4 regions of the Erwinia sp. E602 genome follow, and region 1 is predicted to be linked to each of the others. Evidence: predicted binding sites of a transcription regulator. Region 1 holds the regulator's gene; each other region holds the start of a gene.
The links. The regulator CRP, encoded in region 1, controls carbon source genes, mostly activating them, when cyclic AMP is high. The targets are predictions, from matches to a motif close to ATGTGANNNNNNTCACAT.

Region 1 (3,129 bases):
ACATACGCCCACCAGCGCCAGCGACATCACCAGCATCGCCCGGTAGCCCAGCCGGTCGTTTAACCAGCCGGCGGGGATCTGAAACAGGGTGTAGGAGAAAAAAAATAAGCCCGGGATCAGGCCGACCTGCTGCGGGGTGAAGTTAAACTCTGCGCGTATCGGCAGAAGCGCAAAGCCCATCACGGTTTTATCGATATAAATCAGGGTATAGCCGGCAAATAACATCAGGATCATTCCCAGGCGTGCGCGTCTATCCATTGCTGTTTCTCCTAATTAACTGAAAAGGAATCAATCAATTACGTCCGTCAGTCTCTGTCCCGCGCTGTGAGCAACATCACAACGAAACAAGCACAATGATTTAACATGTCCACAACACCATCAGGGATTTACATCAGTCAGGTAAGATGAAATTTTCGTTGCCCTGATACGTTTCTGGCATCAGTGAAGGAGAACGGGATGCGCTATCTACCTAAAATGCAGCAGCTGCGGGTGTTTGAAGAAGTCGTGCGTCAGGGCAGTATCCGCTCGGCGGCCCGCACGCTGGCACAGTCACAGCCGGCCATCAGCCGGGCGCTGAAGGAACTGGAAAATACGCTGCAAACGGCGCTGTTTCTGCGCGGCCCTGGCGGGATCACCCTGACGCCCAGCGGCCAGCTGTTCGCGGTACGCAACCGCTTTATCCTGCAGGAGCTGCAGCGGGCGGGGGATGAAATCTACTCCGCCCAGCATCCTCAGCAGGGGCAGGTGGCGGTGGGAGTTTGCAGCCTGGTGGGCTCAACGATGCTGGCGGAGGTGGTCGAAAAATTTCGCCTGCGCCACCCGCAGGCCCGGCTAAGCGTCAAAGAGGGCCTGATGCGCAGCCTGCTGCCGCTGCTGAACAGCGGCGAGATCGACTTTGCCGCCGGGCCGGTTCCCGCCGATCTTAAGCAGGAGCGGCTGGTGATCACCCCGCTCTTTCAGGTGCCGCTGTGCGTGGTCGCCAGCAAAAATCATCCGGCGCGGCGGGCGCGGGCGTTAACCCAGCTGAGCGAGCAAAAATGGCTGCTGGCAGAAGATGAGAGCGCCACGCTGTCATCGTTAAATGATGAGCTGAAACGCTTTTTTCAGGCGCTGCCGCAGCCGGCATTGCGCACCAGTTCGTTACTGTCCGCCATCGAACTGGTCGAGCGTGCGGGATACCTGATGCTGTTACCGGAACCGGTGGTGAGCCGCTGGTCGCACAGCCTGGTGCAGCTGCCGATCGGCACGCTGCCCGCGCTGCGGTATGGCGCGGTCTGCTCCAGCCACTCGCCGCTGACCGCCAGCGCGCAGCAGCTGTTGAAAATACTTGAGAAAGCCAGCGGGCGTGACGCGTGGCGCTGTTCTACCGGCAAAAACAGCACGCCCTCCCTTTTCCCGCTATGCTGAAGCGATACAACACAAGACAGTTATGTAAAGCTGTGCTACAAACAAAGCTGTAATATTTACTGTCACCATCATGCACGGTAAAAACGGGCCCCCTACGCGAGCCATGCTCTGAACAGAGACCCGTATCATTTTCCCTCAGGGAAACGCTTGACTATTTCAACGCCTGGCAGGGAGAGCAGCCCCTGTTTTTGGGCTCGATGACAAAACAGAGGATAACAGCGAATGGTTCTCGGCAAACCGCAAACAGACCCGACTCTCGAATGGTTCCTGTCACATTGCCATATTCACAAATATCCATCCAAAAGCACGCTGATCCATCAGGGTGAAAAGGCAGAAACCCTCTACTACATCGTCAAAGGCGCGGTAGCGGTGCTGATCAAGGATGAAGAAGGCAAAGAGATGATCCTCTCCTACCTGAACCAGGGCGACTTTATTGGCGAACTGGGCCTGTTTGAAGAGGGGCAGGAGCGCAGCGCCTGGGTGCGCGCGAAAGCGGCCTGTGAAGTGGCTGAAATTTCCTACAAAAAATTCCGTCAGCTGATTCAGGTTAACCCGGATATTCTGATGCGTCTCTCCTCGCAGATGGCGCGTCGTCTGCAGGTGACGTCTGAAAAGGTCGGCAACCTCGCCTTCCTCGACGTCACCGGCCGTATTGCCCAGACCCTGCTCAATCTGGCCAAACAGCCCGATGCCATGACCCACCCGGATGGCATGCAGATCAAAATCACCCGTCAGGAGATCGGCCAGATCGTCGGCTGTTCCCGTGAAACCGTGGGCCGTATCCTGAAAATGCTGGAAGATCAGAATCTGATCTCCGCACACGGCAAAACCATTGTCGTTTACGGCACCCGTTAACCGATCTTAATCCTGCGGCGCGACAGGCTTCTGTCGCGCCTTTTTTATGGGTACGGTGCATGTGGCGTAGACTCATCTATCACCCTGAGGTCAACTACGCCCTGCGGCAAACGCTGGTGCTCTGTTTGCCGGTGGCGACTGGCTGGCTGTTCGGAGCCCTGCAACAGGGTCTGCTGTTCTCTTTAGTCCCCGCCTGCTGCAACAACGCCGGCCTTGATACCCTGCATAAACGCTTCTTTAAACGCCTGATCGTCGGCGGCTCGCTGTTTGCCGGCTGCAGTTTTCTGATCCAGTATGCCGGGGCACAGGGCGTGCCGCTGCCGCTGATCCTGCTGCTGATGACGATGGTGCTTGGCGTGCTGGGTGAAATCAGCCCGCTGCACGGCCGCCTGCTGCCCGCGTCGCTGATCGCCGCCATCTTTACCTTAAGCCTGGCAGGCCGGGTGCCTGTCTGGCAGCCGCCGCTGCTGTTTATCTGCGGCACCCTGTGGTACGGACTGTTTAACGGCTTCTGGTTCTGGCTGTGGAAAGAGCAGCCGCTGCGGGAAACCCTGAGCCTGCTTTACCGTGAACTGGCGGGTTACTGCGAAGCCAAATATACCCTGCTGACCCGCCTGACCGACCCCGATACCGCGCTGCCGCCGCTGCTGATTCGTCAGCAGAAGGCGGTCGACCTGATTAATACCTGCTATCAGCAGATGCATATGCTCTCCGCCGGCCGCGATCAGCACTACCGGCGGCTGACGCGCGCCTTTCAGGTGGCGCTGGATCTGCAGGAGCATATCGCCGTCAGCCTGCATCAGCCGCAGGAGGTGCAAAAGCTGGTCGAACAGAGCCATGCAGAGGCGGTGATCCGCTGGAACGCCC
Region 2 (3,129 bases), 1.1 Mb from region 1:
CAGCGCGGTGGTTTTACAGCCGCCGCCGTTAGCCACGCCGACGATCGATTCTGCCAGCGCCAGCGACAGCTCAAAGGTCGGCATAAAGGCGCCGGACCCGACTTTAACGTCCATCACCAGCGCATCCAGCCCTTCGGCCAGCTTCTTGGCGAGGATCGAGGCGGTGATCAGCGGGATCGAATCCACGGTGGCGGTGATATCACGGGTGGCGTAGAAACGCTTATCCGCCGGGGCCAGCGACTGGGTCTGGCCGATAATCGCCACACCCACCTGCTTAATAATCTGACGGAAGCGATCGTCCTGCGGGAAGATATCGAACCCGGGGATCGCTTCCAGCTTGTCGAGGGTGCCGCCGGTGTGCCCCAGCCCGCGGCCGGAGATCATCGGCACATAACCGCCGCAGGCGGCAATCATCGGGCCAAGCATCAGCGAGGTCACGTCGCCGACGCCGCCGGTGGAGTGCTTATCCACCACCGGTCCGTTCAGCCCCAGCCCCTGCCAGTTCAGCACCGAGCCGGAGTCGCGCATCGCCATGGTCAGCGCCACCCGCTCGGGCAGCGACATATCATGGAAGAAGATGGTCATCGCCAGCGCGGCGATCTGCCCCTCTGACACCGTATTGTCACGTACGCCGTTGATGAAGAAACGGATCTCCTCTTCACTCAGCGCCTGACCATCACGTTTTTTACGAATAATTTCCTGCGGCAGAAACACGGTCACCCCCGGTTAATATCAGTACTTGCTGTCGCTTTTGGCACCGCTGAAACCGGCCGCGTTCAGCAGGCTGGCCAGCAGGCTTGAAGCACCAAAGCGGAAGTGGCGCGCGTCGGCCCACTCGCTGCCGAGAATGTCGTCGGCCAGCTTCAGGTAAACTGCCGCGTCGTCGGCGGTGCGCACGCCGCCGGCAGGTTTAAAACCAACCTGTTGCTGCACGCCTTTTTCGGCGATAACGCGCATCATGATCTCCGCCACTTCCGGCGTGGCGTTCACCGGTACTTTACCGGTAGAGGTCTTGATAAAGTCGGCACCGGCGTTGATGGCGATCTCTGACGCCTGGCGGATCAGCGCCTCGGTTTTCAGCTCACCGGTTTCGATAATCACTTTTAACAGCACGCCGGCGTCTGCGCAGGCGGCTTTACAGGCTTTTACCAGCTCAAAACCAACCGTCTCGTTACCGGCGATCAGCGCGCGGTACGGGAACACCACGTCCACCTCATCTGCACCGTAGGCGATCGCCGCGCGGGTTTCGGCCAGCGCAATGTCGATATCATCGTTACCGTGCGGGAAGTTAGTGACGGTGGCAATGCGCACGTCCGGGGTGCCCTGCTCGCGCAGCGTTTTGCGGGCGATCGGGATAAAGCGCGGATAGATGCAGATCGCCGCGGTATTGCCCGCCGGGGATTTGGCCTGGTGGCACAGCGCGATCACCTTCTCGTCGGTATCGTCATCGTTGAGGGTGGTCAGATCCATCAGCTTCAGCGCGCGTACCGCGGCCTGGGTTACATCAGTCATCATTTTCTCCAAAAGCGGATTACGTTGGCGTGGCGTTGTCGCCGCCCTACCGGAGCGGGAATGTTATAATTATAACAATTCACCCAGAGTGGTTTTGCGACGAAAGTCACGATTGAAAGAAAGCGTTTTCATAAGCGTTACAGTTAAAGTGATCTTCATCACAATAACTACCCAGCTGCAGCCGCAGACAGCGCGATCACCGGCGGCAGCCCGCAATGTTAATATAATAACATTTTGTAAGGGTGTCTGCGCCACCCAGGCGCATTTTTTAACAGGCGAGTTTTACAGGCGGAAGATCAGGCGGGTATTTTCACGGATCGCTTCCGCGATCTGCTGCGGGGATTCCGGGCGCAGCTCACACAACACCCGCCACACCTCGCGCAGCCGCTCCGGGCGGTTGGGCTGCCCCTGCCAGCCCTGCAGCGGCATATCCGGCGAGTCGGTTTCCAGCAGCAGCGCGCTCAGCGGCAGGCGGGCGATAGCGTTACGCGTTTTGCTGGCTCGCGGGTAGGTAATGGTGCCGCCGACGCCGATGGCATAACCGGCGCGGATAAACGCCAGCGCCTGCTGTTCGCTGCCGGCAAAGCCGTGCACCACGCCGCGCCGCGGCACGTCGATGCGCCGCAGATGCTGCGCCAGCGTGTCGTGGGTACGCCGCGAATGCAGGATCACCGGCAGATCGTAATCGCGCGCCAGGCGCAGCTGATCGTCCAGCAGCGCCTGCTGGCGATCGAACTGCGGATCGTCGATGTAGCGATCGAGGCCGATCTCACCGATCGCCACCAGCTTCGGGTCACGCAGCTCCAGCTGCTGGCGCAGTGCCGCCAGCCCCTGTTCGCTATGTTCTGCGATGGCCATCGGATGCATGCCCAGCGCGGCGTACACCGGCGGGTGCGCGTGCGCCAGCGCCATCACGCCCGCAAAGCGATCGGCGGCCACGCCGACGGCGATCAGCTTCTCCACCCCGGCCTGCTGCGCCAGCCGCAGGCTCTCCGCCTCATCGCCGACAAACGGCGGGAAATCAAAATGACAGTGGGTATCCACAAACACAGGCTGCATGCCAGCACTCCTCTATCTTCAGAGTTTTAAACTATCAGGAGCCACTCTCCCGTCTGCGCTGACCGGAGTAAACGTGTCCTCCGCGATCGTCCGTCCCGACAGCGCATCTGCATCAGCAACAGGCGCGGCAGCAGACTCCATAACGTCAGTTATGGCCGGATTGAGCAATGGATCCGTCACGGCAGCCAGGGCCGGGTTAAGCAACGGATCCGCCACGGCAGTCGTGGCCGGGTTGAACAACGGATCCGCCACGGCAGCCAGGGCCGGATTGAGCAACGGATCCGCCACGGCAGCCGTGGCTGGTTGCTGCATTGTACGCCTTGTTGTCCGTTCCGGCATAACCACGACATCTGCCGGATTCAGCACGCTGTCTGCGCCTGTGCCCGGCACAACTGGCGCCGTGCCAGCCACCGCATTAATGAGAGCGGGCCTGGCAGAGACGGGCATGACACCCTTGCCACCGCCCAGCCACTGGCCCAGCGTCGCAAGGAAGTAACGCCCGCAGCGGCGGCCCAGATGATAATCCTGATTCAGCGCCGTCACCCGGCTGCCCAGCGC
Region 3 (3,129 bases), 310 kb from region 1:
ACGGAAAGCACCAGGAACTCAAATACTAGACAATTCCGTGTGATTTGGGTCATATTTTTTGATTATTTTTCAATTCTGCTGAAAATCTCAGCCGCGACTGACTGAAGTCAATTTATCAGCTGATCCGATCGTTGCAGGCAGGGGCGCGGGTAAAAAAAAGGCCGCACAACGGCGGCCCGGGCAGGCAGGATACCGGGTATGGCTCAGGCAAATTGTTGCCTCCAGCCGGCCAGCAAGGCCTTACCATCAACCCCCCATATTGTTCAGAAACCCGGTCATCCCCCGGTTGATCTCAGGGTTCGATAGATATCGGTCCAGTGTTCATGATGTTAGCGTTTTTTTAGGTATTAAAATCGTTGCGGCGGGTGAGCAATGATGGCTACCTTTAAAAATGCAGTTCGACTATTCTTAGTCGCGGTAGCAATCTTAAAATCACCCGTTTTAAACAGGAGTTTGTTCTTATGACCACAGGACCTGCGCGTGTCTGGATGCGTCTGCTGGTGCCATTTATGGCGCTGTTTTTGGTGCTGCAGCTGACCGCCTGCGGTGATAAAGAAGGAGATCAGCGCAAAGCGTTTATCGACTTCCTGCAGAATACCGTGATGCGCAGCGGTGAGCATCTGCCGAGCCTGAGCGAAGACCAGAAGCAGAAGTTCGGCAACTATGTCAGCGATTACGCGATTCTTTACGGCTTCTCACAGCAGGTCAATAAAGCGGTGGAATCGGGTATGAAGCCGGTAGTGGATGAACTGTCTGCCATTCGTACCCCGCAGGATTACCTGACGCGCCGCGACTCTCTGCGCCAGGCCAGCGGTGCGCTTGGCGTGCTGGCCCAGCAGATTCAGTCCGCTAAAACCCAGGCGGACAGCAGCAAAGGGACGCTGAAACAGCCGGAGGATCTGAAAACGGTCTATGACAACGTCTATAACAAGGTGGTTTCTCAGCCAGCGGCTTCACTGATCCCGCTATTGCCGGCACTACAGACCCTGAGCCAGGATGCGGTACAGACCGGCGATTTTCTGCAGCAGCAGGGATCGCAGGTAAGCTTTAACGGCGCGGCCGTACAGTTCCCGACCCAGCAGCAGGCGACCCAGTACAATACGCTGATGAGCAATCTGAGCGCCAATACCCAGGCGCTGACCCGGGCGCAGAGTGCACTGCAGGGCGGATTCCAGTAAGTCATCGCAGGGGGTACCGCGGTGCCCCCACATAACGCCCCCTGTCGTCCGCCACCCATTTCTGCTGGCGTCCTGCCCCCTGCAGGCCCTTAGCGATCTCATATAGCGCGTTTTATCGGACTATATCGCTTCGATAGATCCGCGTCACAGAAACGCGACGGATCAATAATCAGCGAAATTCACCCTGAAATTTATTGTGACAAGCATCACACAACTGACACGTAACGCACGTCATCATTTGTGATGAACATCACAATAACGAGCGTTTCGTGGCGATTTTACGTACAGAAGGACGCGTTCCCACCGTATAAACGTGATCATAGTCACTAAAACCACCTGCTTCACCCCACCCATATAGTGACTTAGATCACACTTTACCCGCACGCATCGCAAGCGTCATATTCGCGTGATAGAGTCCGCCTGCATACAGTGATACTGACGGCGTCGCCGTAACGTCTCCAACAAAAATCAACGCGCTCTCTTACTGGGTCAGCGCGTACTCATAAGGGGTGTGTTTATATGTCCTCATCAGATTTTAAGATCAAAGTGCAGAGCTTTGGTCGCTTTCTGAGCAACATGGTGATGCCAAATATCGGGGCATTTATTGCCTGGGGTATCATCACCGCGCTGTTTATCCCAACCGGCTGGCTGCCAAACGAAACGCTGGCCAGGCTGGTCGGCCCGATGATCACCTATCTGCTGCCGCTGCTGATCGGCTTTACCGGTGGCCGCCTGGTCGGCGGTGACCGCGGCGGCGTGGTCGGTGCGATCACCACCATGGGCGTGATCGTCGGTGCCGATATGCCGATGTTCCTCGGCGCGATGATTGCCGGTCCGCTGGGCGGCTGGGCGATCAAATCTTTTGACCGCGCGATCGACGGTAAGATTAAAAGCGGCTTTGAGATGCTGGTTAACAACTTCTCTGCCGGTATTATCGGCATGCTGCTGGCCATCATTGCCTTCCTGGCGATCGGGCCACTGGTTGAGGGCCTGTCGCACATTCTGGCGGCCGGCGTAAATCTGATGGTGCAGAACAACCTGCTGCCGCTGACCTCGATCTTTGTTGAACCGGCGAAAATCCTGTTCCTCAATAACGCCATTAACCACGGTATCTTCTCGCCGCTGGGTATCCAGCAGGCCAGCGAAGCCGGTAAGTCGATCTTCTTCCTGATTGAAGCCAACCCGGGCCCAGGCATGGGCGTACTGATGGCCTATATGTTCTTCGGCCGTGGCAATGCGAAGCAGTCTGCCGGTGGTGCCGCGATTATCCACTTCCTCGGCGGTATTCACGAAATCTACTTCCCGTACGTGCTGATGAACCCGCGCCTGATTCTGGCGGTGATCCTCGGCGGTATGACCGGCGTGTTCACCCTGACCCTGCTGAACGGTGGCCTGGTGTCTCCGGCTTCTCCGGGTTCAATCCTCGCCGTGCTGGCGATGACGCCAAAAGGTGCCTACTTCGCTAACATCGCGGCGATTGTGGCGGCCTTCGCGGTCTCCTTTGTCGTCTCTGCCGTGCTGCTGAAAACCAGCAAAGTGAAAGAAGATGACGATATCGAAGCGGCAACCCGCCGTATGCAGGAGATGAAGTCGCAGTCTAAAGGCCAGACCGGCGCCGCTGCCGCTGAAGGCCTGCACGGCGATCTGAGCCACGTGCGTAAAATCATCGTTGCCTGTGACGCGGGCATGGGTTCCAGCGCCATGGGCGCCGGCGTGCTGCGTAAGAAGGTGGCCGATGCCGGCCTGAGCAACATCTCGGTGACCAACTCGGCGATTAACAGCCTTCCGGGCGACGTTGACCTGGTGATTACCCACCGCGATCTGACCGAGCGCGCGATGCGCCAGGCACCCCATGCGCAGCATATTTCGCTGAGCAACTTCCTCGACAGCGGCCTGTATAACGATCTGACCGCGCGCCTGGTGGAAGCCAACCGCAGCGAACAGCACCGTG
Region 4 (3,129 bases), 640 kb from region 1:
GCGGCGGTTTCCCGCTGCCGTTACGCTTTCAGACCCGCCTTACTGCGAACCGGCTGCCAGCGCCTGCTTATGCTTGTTCTCGCTCAGCATGGTCATTATCAGCAGGATCACCGCCAGCACGCAGCCGCCGACCATCACCGCAAAGCCGCCGTTCCAGCCGAAGTAGTCAACGGTATAACCGACGATGGCGCTGGCGGCCACCGAGCCACCCAGGTAACCGAACAGCCCGGTAAAGCCTGCGGCGGTGCCGGCCGCTTTCTTCGGTGCCAGCTCAAGCGCATGCAGGCCAATCAGCATCACCGGACCGTAGATCAGGAAGCCAATGATGGTCATACAGGCCATATCAATGCCGGGGTTGCCCGCCGGGTTCATCCAGTAAACTACGGTGGCAATGGTCACCAGCGTCATAAAGAACACGCCGGTTGCGCCACGGTTGCCTTTGAACACCTTGTCAGACATCCAGCCGCACAGCAGCGTGCCGGGAATACCGGCGTACTCGTAGAAGAAGTAGGCCCACGACGACTTATCCAGCGTAAAGTGCTTCACCTCTTTCAGGTAGGTCGGTGACCAGTCGAGGATGCCGTAGCGCAGCAGATAGACGAAGACGTTAGCCAGCGCGATATACCACAGCAGCTTGTTTGGCAGGATGTACTGCATAAAGATCTGCTTCGCGGTCAGTTCTTCCTCATGCTTTTCGTTGTAATCCGGCGGGTAGTCGTTCTTGTACTCTTCAATCGGCGGCAGGCCGCAGGACTGTGGCGTGTCACGCATCAGGGCAAAGGCGATAATCGCTACCAGGATCGCGCCGAAGGCCGGCATATACAGGGCGGCCTTCCAGTCGTTAAACCACGCCATGCCGAGCAGGAACAGCAGCGGCGGCAGGCCACCGCCGACGTTATGCGCACAGTTCCATACCGATACGATGCCGCCGCGCTCTTTCTGCGACCACCAGTGCACCATGGTACGGCCACACGGCGGCCAGCCCATCCCCTGGAACCAGCCGCACAGGAACAGCAGCACGAACATCACCATGATGCTGGAGGTTGCCCACGGCACAAAGCCCATGATCAGCATCACCACGCCGGCCAGAATCAGCCCGGCTGGCAGGAAGACGCGCGGGTTAGAGCGGTCGGAGATCGAGCCCATCAGAAATTTGGAGAAGCCGTAGGCAATCGAGATCCCGGACAGCGCGAAGCCTAAATCACCGCGGGAGAACCCCTGCTCGATCAGGTAAGGCATGGCGAGGGTGAAGTTCTTGCGCACCAGGTAATAGGCCGCATAACCGAAGAAGATCCCCATAAAGATCTGCCAGCGCAGCTTGCGGTACAGCGGATCGACGCGGCTGTCATCAACGCGAGGCTGATGCGCGGCCGGCTTGAAAATACTTAGCATGACTAACTCCCGAGGTTCGAAAAATGACAGCCGCCGGCAGGCAAACTGACGCGCACGGAAACAGGTTAAGAAAAATGTTCCATTTCGCGCATTTTGCAGCGGATGTCAGGATAAGCACGGCGAATAAGGTCGCGGATGTTACAGTTTTATGACGAAATGGCTACATCTCCATCATTAAAACGGCAGGTATTTTCGAAGTGGAACTATATTATGTGATGTTAATCACATTTATTATCCATGACGGCGGTAGTGCTTTCGTTTGGTGAGTGTTTGCTTTCCAAAAGGAATATTAAGGCGATCGCACAGGGCAGGTCGCAGATCTTCATCGCCAACAGAGAGCGTTGTGCTGAGGCGTTTTTGGATTCAGCGGCCTGACGGGCACGGCGGAGAGTGCATAAATTAACGCCAGACAGCGTTAATTTATGCAGAGAGAGGGCTGAGGAAAAATAATTATGCCTTCGCCGGGCGGACTCTTTTGGTCAGCCCTTTAAGGAAGTTACGCAGGATCTGATCGCCGCACTCACGGTAGTTTTTATGCCCAGGTTTGCGAAAGATCGCGCCAATTTCCGACTGTCCGACGGCAAAGTCGGCCGATTTCAGCAGGTCGGTGATATCGGTGGTTTTCAGGTCAAAGGCGATGCGCAGCTTCTTCAGGATGATGTTGTTGGTCATTTTGCGCTCAATCGACGGCGCGGGGGCTTCGTCGCTTTTTCCGCGACGCAGGAAAATTAAACCGTTCAGAAAGTAGCCCATGACCACGTCGGGGCAGGGACGAAAACCGGCTTCGTCCTCTTTTTTCAGGAAGCTGTGCACTTCCGCTTCGCTGACTTCGCTCTCTGCCAGCGCCAGGATGCTGACGACTTTGGCATCGTTCAAATCCAGCATATAGCGCACGCTGCGCAGGACATCGTTATTGGTCATGGACATTCTCTTCAATAAAACTGTTTCAGTGTGCGCATTATAGAGACAATCGCCCGCTTAAACAGAAAAAACCGCCAGCGTTGTGCCGGCGGCAGGGAGAGCAGAGAAACCGCGCGGGTCAGGAGCGGGCGAGGGTCGTCGGCAGCGGCGTGCCCGGACGCGAGGCATCGCGCACCCGCGGCAGGTTGTTACAGGCGTGCTGGCGCGCCGAGTGGATAAAGGCTTCCACCACCGGCTGGCGCTGTTCACCGTCACGCACGGCCGCGTACAGGCGGCTCCACAGCCCGTCGCCCAGCGCTTTGGTTACTACCAGATTTTGTTGCTCGAAACTCTCTACCACCCAGTGCGGCAGGGCGGCAATGCCCATCTGCGCCGCTACCATCTGAATCAGCAGCAGCGTGTTATCGACGTTCTTCAGCGCGGGGCTGACGCCTGCGGGCTGCAGGAAGTGCCGCCAGATATCCAGACGCTGGCGCTGTACCGGATAGATTAACAGCACCTCCTGCGCCAGATCCTCCGGTGAAATATGCGCCTTTGCGGCCAGCGGATGATCGGGTGCCAGCACCAGGCGCACTTCGAAATCGAACATCGGTGCGTAGAACAGCCCGCTGCTGGTCAGAATATCGGAGGTCAGCACGATATCCAGCTCACCCTGCTGCAGCGACGGCTGCGGGTCGAAGGTGACGCCTGATTTAAAGTCCATCATCACCTGCGGCCAGCTCTTGCGGAAATTGTTCAGCGCCGGGGTCAGCCACTGAATGCAGCTGTGGCACTCAATGGCGATGCGCAGCGCGCTCTGCTGCGGCTCATGGCAGG

Region 2: a site for CRP is predicted at 1,659-1,676, ahead of deoC (deoxyribose-phosphate aldolase). Genes of this name have one in related genera too.
Region 3: a site for CRP is predicted at 1,417-1,434, ahead of GKQ23_RS01610 (PTS mannitol transporter subunit IICBA). Genes of this name have one in related genera too.
Region 4: a site for CRP is predicted at 1,603-1,620, ahead of glpT (glycerol-3-phosphate transporter). Genes of this name have one in related genera too.

The regions. Positions count from the first base shown of each region.
Region 1 covers NZ_CP046582.1:352,913-356,041, reverse strand. The annotation lists gene GKQ23_RS02950 (MFS transporter) at 1-258, opposite strand, end outside; gene GKQ23_RS02945 (LysR substrate-binding domain-containing protein) at 457-1,407, shown strand; gene crp (cAMP-activated global transcriptional regulator CRP) at 1,630-2,262, shown strand; gene GKQ23_RS02935 (YccS/YhfK family putative transporter) at 2,322-3,129, shown strand, end outside.
Region 2 covers NZ_CP046582.1:4,110,343-4,113,471, forward strand. The annotation lists gene deoA (thymidine phosphorylase) at 1-714, opposite strand, end outside; gene deoC (deoxyribose-phosphate aldolase) at 733-1,512, opposite strand; gene GKQ23_RS20470 (TatD family hydrolase) at 1,795-2,571, opposite strand; gene GKQ23_RS20475 (patatin family protein) at 2,590-3,129, opposite strand, start outside.
Region 3 covers NZ_CP046582.1:42,308-45,436, reverse strand. The annotation lists gene GKQ23_RS01615 (DUF3053 domain-containing protein) at 462-1,178, shown strand; gene GKQ23_RS01610 (PTS mannitol transporter subunit IICBA) at 1,698-3,129, shown strand, end outside.
Region 4 covers NZ_CP046582.1:4,552,578-4,555,706, reverse strand. The annotation lists gene glpT (glycerol-3-phosphate transporter) at 40-1,392, opposite strand; gene GKQ23_RS22460 (DUF1456 family protein) at 1,843-2,313, opposite strand; gene metR (HTH-type transcriptional regulator MetR) at 2,432-3,129, opposite strand, start outside.